One region of the Streptomyces sp. NBC_00523 genome, then DNA from elsewhere that is predicted to be linked to it. Evidence: riboswitches for the same ligand, from Rfam matches in the RefSeq annotation. Region 1 holds a riboswitch; the other holds the start of a gene.

The links. Region 1 has a riboswitch for S-adenosylmethionine ahead of thrC (threonine synthase). Riboswitches for the same ligand answer to the same signal wherever they lie in the genome.
Region 2: linked by a shared signal. The riboswitch ahead of OHS17_RS08785 (aminotransferase class V-fold PLP-dependent enzyme) and the one ahead of thrC (threonine synthase) in region 1 are both predicted to bind S-adenosylmethionine.

What each region holds. Positions count from the first base shown of each region.
Region 1 is NZ_CP107836.1:4,039,407-4,043,812, reverse strand. It holds gene OHS17_RS18305 (cold-shock protein) at 40-246, opposite strand; gene OHS17_RS18300 (MoaD/ThiS family protein) at 602-880, opposite strand; gene thrC (threonine synthase) at 909-2,201, opposite strand; SAM riboswitch class I at 2,219-2,345, opposite strand; gene OHS17_RS18290 (glucosyl-3-phosphoglycerate synthase) at 2,499-3,437, shown strand; gene OHS17_RS18285 (alpha,alpha-trehalose-phosphate synthase (UDP-forming)) at 3,503-4,406, shown strand, end outside.
Region 2 is NZ_CP107836.1:1,945,368-1,949,773, reverse strand. It holds gene qcrB (cytochrome bc1 complex cytochrome b subunit) at 1-204, shown strand, start outside; gene trpD (anthranilate phosphoribosyltransferase) at 327-1,391, shown strand; SAM riboswitch class IV at 1,474-1,591, shown strand; gene OHS17_RS08785 (aminotransferase class V-fold PLP-dependent enzyme) at 1,766-3,142, shown strand; gene OHS17_RS08780 (Lrp/AsnC family transcriptional regulator) at 3,197-3,478, opposite strand; gene OHS17_RS08775 (rhomboid family intramembrane serine protease) at 3,475-4,221, opposite strand; gene OHS17_RS08770 (hypothetical protein) at 4,381-4,406, shown strand, end outside.

The sequences.
Region 1 (4,406 bases):
GTACGTGCGTGGCGTCGCGGCCGACGTGCCGTGCCGGGCTCAGCCGACGGCGAGCTTGACCATGTCCGCCTGCGGCCCCTTCTGGCCCTGCGAGATCTCGAACTCGACCCGCTGACCTTCTTCGAGGGTGCGGTACCCGTCCATCTGGATCGCGCTGTAGTGGACGAATACATCCGCACCACCGTCGACCGCGATGAAGCCGTACCCCTTCTCCGCGTTGAACCACTTGACGGTGCCCTGAGCCATGCCTAACTCCCCTGTAACGTGTGTGCGCCGAAGCGCGTCGACCGCGGCTGAATGTATCTGCCCAACTGCCCTGTGCAACAGGTCAATCGGACGACAATTCTGCGCAGCGCCGATCGCCCGAATATGAGGAATTCATGAGTTTGCGGGGCAAGTCGGGCCCGACAAAGGCGACTTAAGGCGCAAGAGGCGCAGGCACATTGGCTGCTTCTGATCGTGGCGCGGCGCATTCTCATATGCGAGGGGCACGGGCAGCGAAGGGGACTTCCCACACTCTACCCCGCTCAACCATGCAGAATTGCCCCCTCCGCTTCTCTCGCGGAGGGGGCAATTGCGGTGACGCTACGGAGCTTTGGGCTCAGCAGCCGCCGGCCACCGCGGGGATGATCGAGACGCCGGCACCGTCCGGGGTGGCCGCGTCCAGGCCGCCTTCAAAACGCACGTCGTCGTCGTTGACGTACACGTTGACGAAGCGGCGCAGCTTGCCCTGGTCGTCCAGCACGCGGGCGGCGATGCCCGGGTGGTCCTTCTCCAGCGAGGCGATGACCTCGGAGAGGGTCGCACCCTCGGCCGGAACCTCGGCCTGGCCGCCGGTGTAGGTGCGGAGGATGGTGGGAATGCGGACCTTGACGCTCATGGCGGTGCCTTCCTGAAGTCTCGGGTGGTCAGCTGGTGGCGAGTCCGGCGGCGCGGAAGGCGTCCAGGCTCGGGCGGATCGTGGCGGTCGCCTGCGAGGTGTCGGCCACCGCGTCCAGCGTCTTGAGGCCGTCACCCGTGTTCAGGACGACGGTGGTGAGCGCCGGGTCGAGCAGGCCCGCGTCGATCAGCTTCTTCGTCACGCCGACCGTCACCCCGCCCGCCGTCTCGGCGAAGATGCCCTCGGTGCGGGCCAGCAGCTTGATCGCGTCCACGACCTGCTCGTCGTTGACGTCCTCGACGGCGCCGCCGGTGCGGCGGGCGATGTCCAGGACGTACGGGCCGTCGGCCGGGTTGCCGATCGCGAGGGACTTGGCGATCGTGTTCGGCTTCTGCGGGCGGACCACGTCGTGACCGGCCTTGAAGGCGGTGGAGACCGGGGAGCAGCCCTCGGCCTGGGCGCCGAAGATCTTGTACGGCTTGTCCTCGACCAGGCCGAGCTTGATCAGCTCCTGGAGGCCCTTGTCGATCTTCGTGAGCTGCGAGCCGGACGCGATCGGGATGACGATCTGGTCGGGCAGCTGCCAGCCGAGCTGCTCGCAGATCTCGTACGCGAGCGTCTTGGAACCCTCGCCGTAGTACGGACGCAGGTTGACGTTGACGAACCCCCAGCCCTCGCCCAGCGGGTCGCCGATGAGCTCGGAGCAGAAGCGGTTGACGTCGTCGTAGTTGCCCTCGATGCCGACCAGCTCACCGCCGTACACCGCGGCCATGACGACCTTGCCCTGCTCCAGGTCGTGCGGGATGAACACGCAGGAGCGCAGGCCGGCCCGCGAGGCGGCGGCGCCGACCGCACCGGCGAGGTTGCCGGTCGAGGAGCAGGAGAGCGTGGTGAAGCCGAAGGCGCGGGCGGCCTCGACGGCGATGGCGACGACGCGGTCCTTGAAGGAGTGCGTCGGGTTGCCGGAGTCGTCCTTCACGTACAGGCCGCCGGTCACACCCAGCTCGCGGGCGAGGTTGTCGGCCTTGACCAGCTTGGTGAAGCCGGGGTTGAGATTGGGCTTGTCGGCCACATCGGCGGGCACCGGCAGCAGCGGCGCGTAACGCCAGATGTTGTTCGGGCCGGCCTCGATGCGCTTCTTCAGCTCGTCGGAGGAGCCGCTCGGCAGGTCGTACGCCACTTCGAGCGGCCCGAAACAGGACGCGCAGGCGAAAAGGGGACCGAGTGCGAACCGTTCACCGCACTCGCGACAGGAAAGTGCCGCGGCGGGACCCAGGTCCACAGAGGATTCGGTGTGTGCTGCGACGGTTTCAACAGCCATGATGGCGAGGCCCTTTCTCCTCATCTTCCTCACGGCGCGTTTCGCCGCGAGACGGAATTGGCACCTTCCCCACCTGACCTCGCGGTCGGCGGGAGGGTTGCCGGGACTTCAACGGGCCGTTCCCTCTGTCCCTCTGGATGAGCGCTGTGGCAACGGATCTTGGATCCGCGCGTTTGTCGGCGGACCGACCCCGGCATGTGATGGCCGTCCGCGTTGTTCAAGACTGTAACCGAAGGACCGGACGGGTGAGATAGCCGTCCGTACCGCGAGATGGATCACATACAGGGAGTATCGACCGTGCTCGAAGAGGTCGAACGCTGGCTGACCAGGCGTTCCTGGTCAGCCGCCGACCACCCGCCGGGGAGTGCGCGGGCCGCCGCGAACGGTACGGGCGTGAGCGTCGTTCTACCGGCCCTCAACGAGGCCGCGACCGTCGGCGACATCGTCGCCACGATCCGGCGCGAGCTGATGGAGCGCATTCCGCTGGTGGACGAGCTGGTCGTGATCGACTCGGGCTCCACGGACGCCACCGCCGAGGTCGCCCGGCGCGCGGGCGCCCGGGTCGTCCACCGCGACGCGATCCTGCCCCGCCTCCCCGCTCTCCCCGGCAAGGGCGAGGTGCTGTGGCGGTCGCTCCTGGTGACCAGCGGCGACATCCTGTGCTTCATCGACGCGGACCTGAAGGACTTCTCGGCGGACTTCGTCTCCGGCATCGTCGGCCCGCTCCTCGCCCACCCCGAGGTGCAGTTCGTCAAGGCGATGTACGACCGTCCGCTCGGCGAGCTGCCCGGCCAGGGCGGCCGCGTCACCGAGCTGGTGGCCCGCCCCCTGCTGAACCTCCACTGGCCGCTGCTCGCGGGCTTCGTCCAGCCCCTGGGCGGCGAGTACGCCGTACGCCGCTCACTCCTGGAGCGGCTGCCCTTCCCGGTCGGTTACGGGGTCGAGCTCGGCCTGCTCGTGGACGCGCTGCACACCGTGGGCCTCGACGCCCTCGCCCAGGTGGACGTCGGCGTCCGCGTCCACCGCCACCAGGACGGCCAGGCGCTCGGCCGGATGGCCGCCGCGATCTACCGCACCGCGCAGGTGCGGCTCTCCCGCGGCCATCTGGTGCGCCCCTCGCTGACCCAGTACGAACGCGGACCGGACGGGTTCGTACCGCGCACGTACCCCGTCGACACGCAGGAGAGGCCGCCCATGTGCGAGATCGAGGAGTACGTGGCACGCCGCGCGGCCTGATCACGACCCCCACGCCGTCCGGCTTCGTACGTTTGGACGGATCGGGTTCGGGCTAGATTCCGGCCATGGTCTCCGAGCACGCCCCCCAGCCCGCTGCCCAGGTCCTCGTCGCGTCCAACCGCGGCCCCGTCTCGTACGCCGTGGGCGACGACGGCACCCTCGAAGCGAAACGGGGCGGGGGCGGACTCGTCTCCGGCCTCAGCGCCGTGGACGACAAGATGTGGGTCTGCGCCGCCCTCGGCGACGGCGACCGCGAGGCGGTGCGCCGGGGGGTCGGCGAGCCGGGCGTCCGGATGCTCGACATCGACGCCGGGGTGCACGCCGACGCGTACAACGGCATCGCCAACTCCGTGCTGTGGTTCGTCCACCACATGCTGTACCAGACGCCCGTCGAGCCCGTCTTCGACGCGGAGTTCCGCAGGCAGTGGGCCTCCTTCGAGACGTACAACCGGGCCTTCGCCGAGGCGCTGGCCGAGGAGGCGGGCGAGGGCGCGGCCGTCCTGGTGCAGGACTACCACCTCTCGCTGGTCCCCGGCATGCTCCGCGAGCTCCGCCCCGACCTGCGGATCGGCCACTTCTCGCACACCCCGTGGGCGCCCGTCGACTACTTCCGGCTGCTCCCCGACGACATCGCCGAACAGCTGCTGCGCGGCATCCTCGGCGCCGACCGCGCCGCCTTCCTGACCCGCCGCTGGGCGGACGCCTTCATCAGCTGCTGCACGGAGATCCTGGGCGGCACCGGCCGCACCCGCATCGGCGTCCACGGTCTGGGCGCCGACGCCGGATTCCTGCGGAGCCGGTCGCACGAGGCGGACGTGGACGAGCGGATGGCGGCCCTGCGCGAGCAGATCGGGCCCGACCGGAAGACCGTCGTCCGGGTCGACCGCACGGAGCTGTCCAAGAACATCGTCCGGGGCCTCCACGCCTACCGCACGCTGCTGGACGAGCGCCCCGAATGGCGCGAACGCG
Region 2 (4,406 bases), 2.1 Mb from region 1:
CGGTACGCCCTCACCGCGCACGAGCAGTACCAGCCGCTCGAGATCGGCCCGACGGTCGACGAGAACGGTGTGGAGCGCAAGGTCTCCAGGATCACCAAGGTCCGGGCGCGGCTCAGCAAGAGCCTGTACGGCGAGGACAGCCAGATCGCCAAGCCCACCGCCGAGGAGTACAAGGAGATCACCAGCGGCCACGGCCACCACTGATCACCCGTTCTGATCGCCACGGCGAGAGCCCCGTCCATTCGCTGGACGGGGCTCTTTGCCGTCCCGGGGGCTCGATAGGGTGGAGCCGATCCCTTATCGGCTGTGGACCCCAGGAGCGGACCATGAACGTTGTGACCCCGGACGGCGGCGACAGCGTGGCGGCCTTCTCCTGGCCCGGCGTGCTGACCCCCCTGCTGCGCGGCGAGGACCTGGGCGCCGACGCCACCGCCTGGGCCATGGACCGCATCATGAGCGGCGAGGCGACCGACGTGCAGATCGCCGGATTCGCGGTCGCCCTGCGCGCCAAGGGCGAGACGGTCACCGAGGTCTCCGGCCTGGTCCGCGCGATGTACGAGCACGCCACGACCATCGAGGTGCCCGGCCGCACCGTGGACATCGTCGGCACCGGCGGCGACATGGCGAAGACCGTCAACATCTCCACGATGTCCGCGATCGTCGTGGCCGGCACCGGGGCGAAGGTCGTCAAGCACGGCAGCCGCGCCTCCTCCTCGGCCAGCGGCTCGTCCGACGTGCTCGGCAAGCTCGGCGTCAACCTGGAGCTGGCTCCCCGGCGCGTGGTGGAGGTGGCCGAGGAGGCGGGCATCACCTTCTGCTTCGCGGTGAAGTTCCACCCCGCACTGCGCCACGCGGCCAAGGCGCGTGCGGAGCTGGGCGCGCCGACCACGTTCAACATCCTGGGCCCGCTCACCAACCCGGCCAGGGTGCGCTCCCAGGCGATCGGGGTGGCCGATCTGCGCATGGCCCCCATCGTCGCGGGCGTCCTCGCCGAGCGCGGCAACTCCGCCCTGGTCTTCCGGGGCGACGACGGCCTGGACGAGCTCACCACCACGGCGACCTCGCGGGTCTGGGTGGCCCGGGACGGTGTGGTCCGCGAGGAGAGCTTCGACCCGCGCGACGTGGGCGTCGAGCTGGTCCCGGTGGAGGCGCTGCGCGGCGCCGACGCCTCGTACAACGCGGATGTGGCGCGCCGGCTGCTGGCCGGGGAGACCGGTCCGGTACGGGACGCCGTGCTGCTCAACTCGGCGGCGGCGCTGGTCGCGCTGGATCCGGGCGAGGAGCCGCTCACCGAGCAGATCCGGGCCGGTATGGCGAAGGCCGCCGAGTCGATCGACTCGGGTGCGGCCGGGCGGGCGCTGGAGAGATGGGTCGTCGCCAGCAACGCGTGAGCGCGTCGATGTGCGGCAGGGCGCAGTCCGGATCGCGGACTGCGCCTTGCGCGTTCCCGTAGGTATGGCAAGATGCTGGGCAGGTCATGAGTGACAGCGACTACGGCCCCGGCCCGCTGTCCGGCAACCCTCCGTCCGTGGCGGGGTGCCCCGGGTGAAGACCAGGCCGCAGGCAGCGAGGTCTGCGGCAAGCGCGGACCCCTCGACGTCGCGTGACGTCCACCCGTGGGGTCCTTGGTCCCCAGGGAGCCTCTTGTGAGCAAGCGAATGCGTTAGGGCCCGAGGCCCTTCTCCGCACACCCCTCTTCTTTCACTCCGTGCTGCCGCGTCTGTGCCGGTACGCGGAATTCGCCTGCCTGTTACGGGAGTTCGCCATGTCTGTCTTCACCGCTGCCGCCGACCAGTCGCTTTGTGCCCCGCTGCCGGTTCTGGGCGAGGATGTCCTCGTCCCGCTGGTCACCGGCGGTGAGGTCGGCTACGCGGCGCTGGACTACGCGGCGAGCGCCCCGGCGCTGAAGCGGGTCTGGGACGACGTGGCCGCGTACGCCCCGTACTACGGCAGCGTGCACCGGGGCGCCGGGTACCTCTCGCAGCTCTCCACGGACCTCTTCGAGTCCAGCCGGGCCACCGTGGCGGAGTTCCTGGGCTGCCGCCCCGAGGACCAGGTGGTCTTCACCCGGTCCACCACGGACTCGCTGAACCTGCTGGCCGCCGCGCTGCCCGCCGACTGCCAGGTGTTCGTCTTCGAGACCGAGCACCACGCCTCGCTGCTGCCCTGGCGCGACGCCCGCGTCACCTACCTGAACGCCCCGCGCACCCCCGCCCAGGCCGTCGCCACGCTGGAGGCGGCCCTCGCGGACCGGGAGCCCCACGGCTCCGCGCTGGTCTGCGTCACCGGCGCCTCCAACGTGACCGGCGAGCTGTGGCCCGTACGGGAGCTGGCCGCCGCCGCGCACGCGCACGGTGCCCGGATCGTCCTGGACGCCGCCCAGCTCGCCCCGCACCACCCCGTGGACATCGCCGAGCTGGACGTGGACTGGGTCGCCTTCTCCGGGCACAAGCTGTACGCGCCGTTCGGCTCGGGCGTCCTGGCCGGCCGGGCCGACTGGCTGTGCGACGCCGAGCCGTACCTGGCCGGCGGCGGCGCGTCCCGCACGGTGGCCCGGCGCGCGGACGGCGGGGTGGACGTCGAGTGGCACACCACGGCCGCCCGCCACGAGGCCGGTTCGCCCAACGTCATCGGCGTCTACTCCATCGCCTCCGCCTGCAAGGCGCTCACCGAGGCCGGATTCGACCGGCTGGTCGCCCGCGAGCAGCACCTCGTCCGCGAGGTCCTGGCGGGGCTGGCCGAGGTCCCCGAGGTGAAGGTGCTCTCGCTGTTCGGCGACGACGCGCCGAGGGTCGGCGTGATCTCGTTCGTGGTGGAGGGCTGGAACAGCTCGCACTTCGCCGCCGCGCTCTCCGCCGAGTACGGCATCGGGGTGCGCGACGGCCTCTTCTGCGCCCACCCGCTCGTGCGCACCCTGCTCGGCAGCGACCCGGGCGAGGCGGGGGAGTGCGGCGCGCCGGAGGCGGAGCCGGGCGAGCGGTCCCTGAACGCGATCCGGGTCAGCTTCGGCGCCGGGACCCCGGACGAGCACGTCGAGCGCTTCCTGCGCGCGGTCCGCGAGCTGGTGAGCGACGGGGCGCGCTGGAAGTACCGCACCGAGGACGGCCGTTGCGTGCCGGACCGGGGCGCTGCCCAGGTCTGACGGACCGGTGGGTCTGCCGGGTACGGGATCCGTACCCGGCTTCGGCGTATGCCGTTACGCGTCCAGGCCGATGGAGAACGCGGCCTCCAGGTCGTGCTGCGAGTACGTGCGGAAGGCCACGTGGGTGTCGGTCCCCTCGACGCCCGGGATCTTGCTGATCCGGCCGGGGATGACCTCGGCCAGGTCGTCGTGCTTGGCCACCCGGACCATGGCGATCAGGTCGTAGGTGCCGGTGACCGAGAAGACCTCGCTGACGCTGTCCAGCGCGGCGATGGCCTCGGCGATCTCGGGAATCCGGTCCACGCTGGTTTTGATGAGCACGATCGCGGTGATCACGGCTGTGTTTCTCCCTCGGTGGCCGTGGCTGGAGACTTCACTCTAGGGCCTCCGGTGTCGCGCCTGTAGCGGCCCCAGGCGTACAGGAAGCCGGTCGCGAAGCCGACGACGTGGGCCAGGTACGCCACGCCCGGGCCGCTTCCCGCGCCCTCGGCGGCCAGCCACTGGAGCACGAACCAGAAGATCAGCACCACCCACGCGGGGAAGCGCAGCGGCAGGAACAGCAGGAACGGGAAGACGCTGGTCACCCGGGCCCGGGGGAAGAGGTAGAGGAACGCCCCGAGCACCGCCGAGATCGCCCCCGAGGCGCCGACGAGCGTCTGGTCGGACGTGGCGTGCGCGGCGGCGTACGCGAGCAGCGCCAGATAGCCGCAGCCCAGGTAGAACAGGGCGAACTCGGTGTGCCCCATGCGTTCCTCGGCCATCGCGCCGAACACGTACAGGAACAGCATGTTGCCCAGCAGGTGCAGCCAGCTGCCGTGCACGAACAGCGCGGTGAACGGGGTGAGCAGCGCGTGCGCCGAGCCGTCCCACAGCTCGCTCGGGATCACGCCCCACCGCTCGAAGTAGCCCGCCTGCGCGGCGAGCAGCGCGTCGGCGCCGCCGCGCACCGGGACGAATCCGGAGAGCGGGCTGATCAGGAAGACCGCGCAGCACAGGGCGATGAGGGCGTACGTCACCGGTGGCCCGCCCGAAGTCGCCGCGCGCAGGAGCCTGCCCGCCGCGGCCCGCCGATCGATCATGAACAGAGCATGACGCAAACGGAGCGAACGGGACAGACCGCCTCGCCGTGCCGACGGGAAGCGCCGAGGCCGTAGGGTGACGGGTGGGCATCCGCAGTTCGACGGCGCACCGCGAGATCCTTGTCCGGCAGCTCACGGCTCGACGAAAGAGGACGCACGATGACGACCGTTCCCCAGCCGACCGA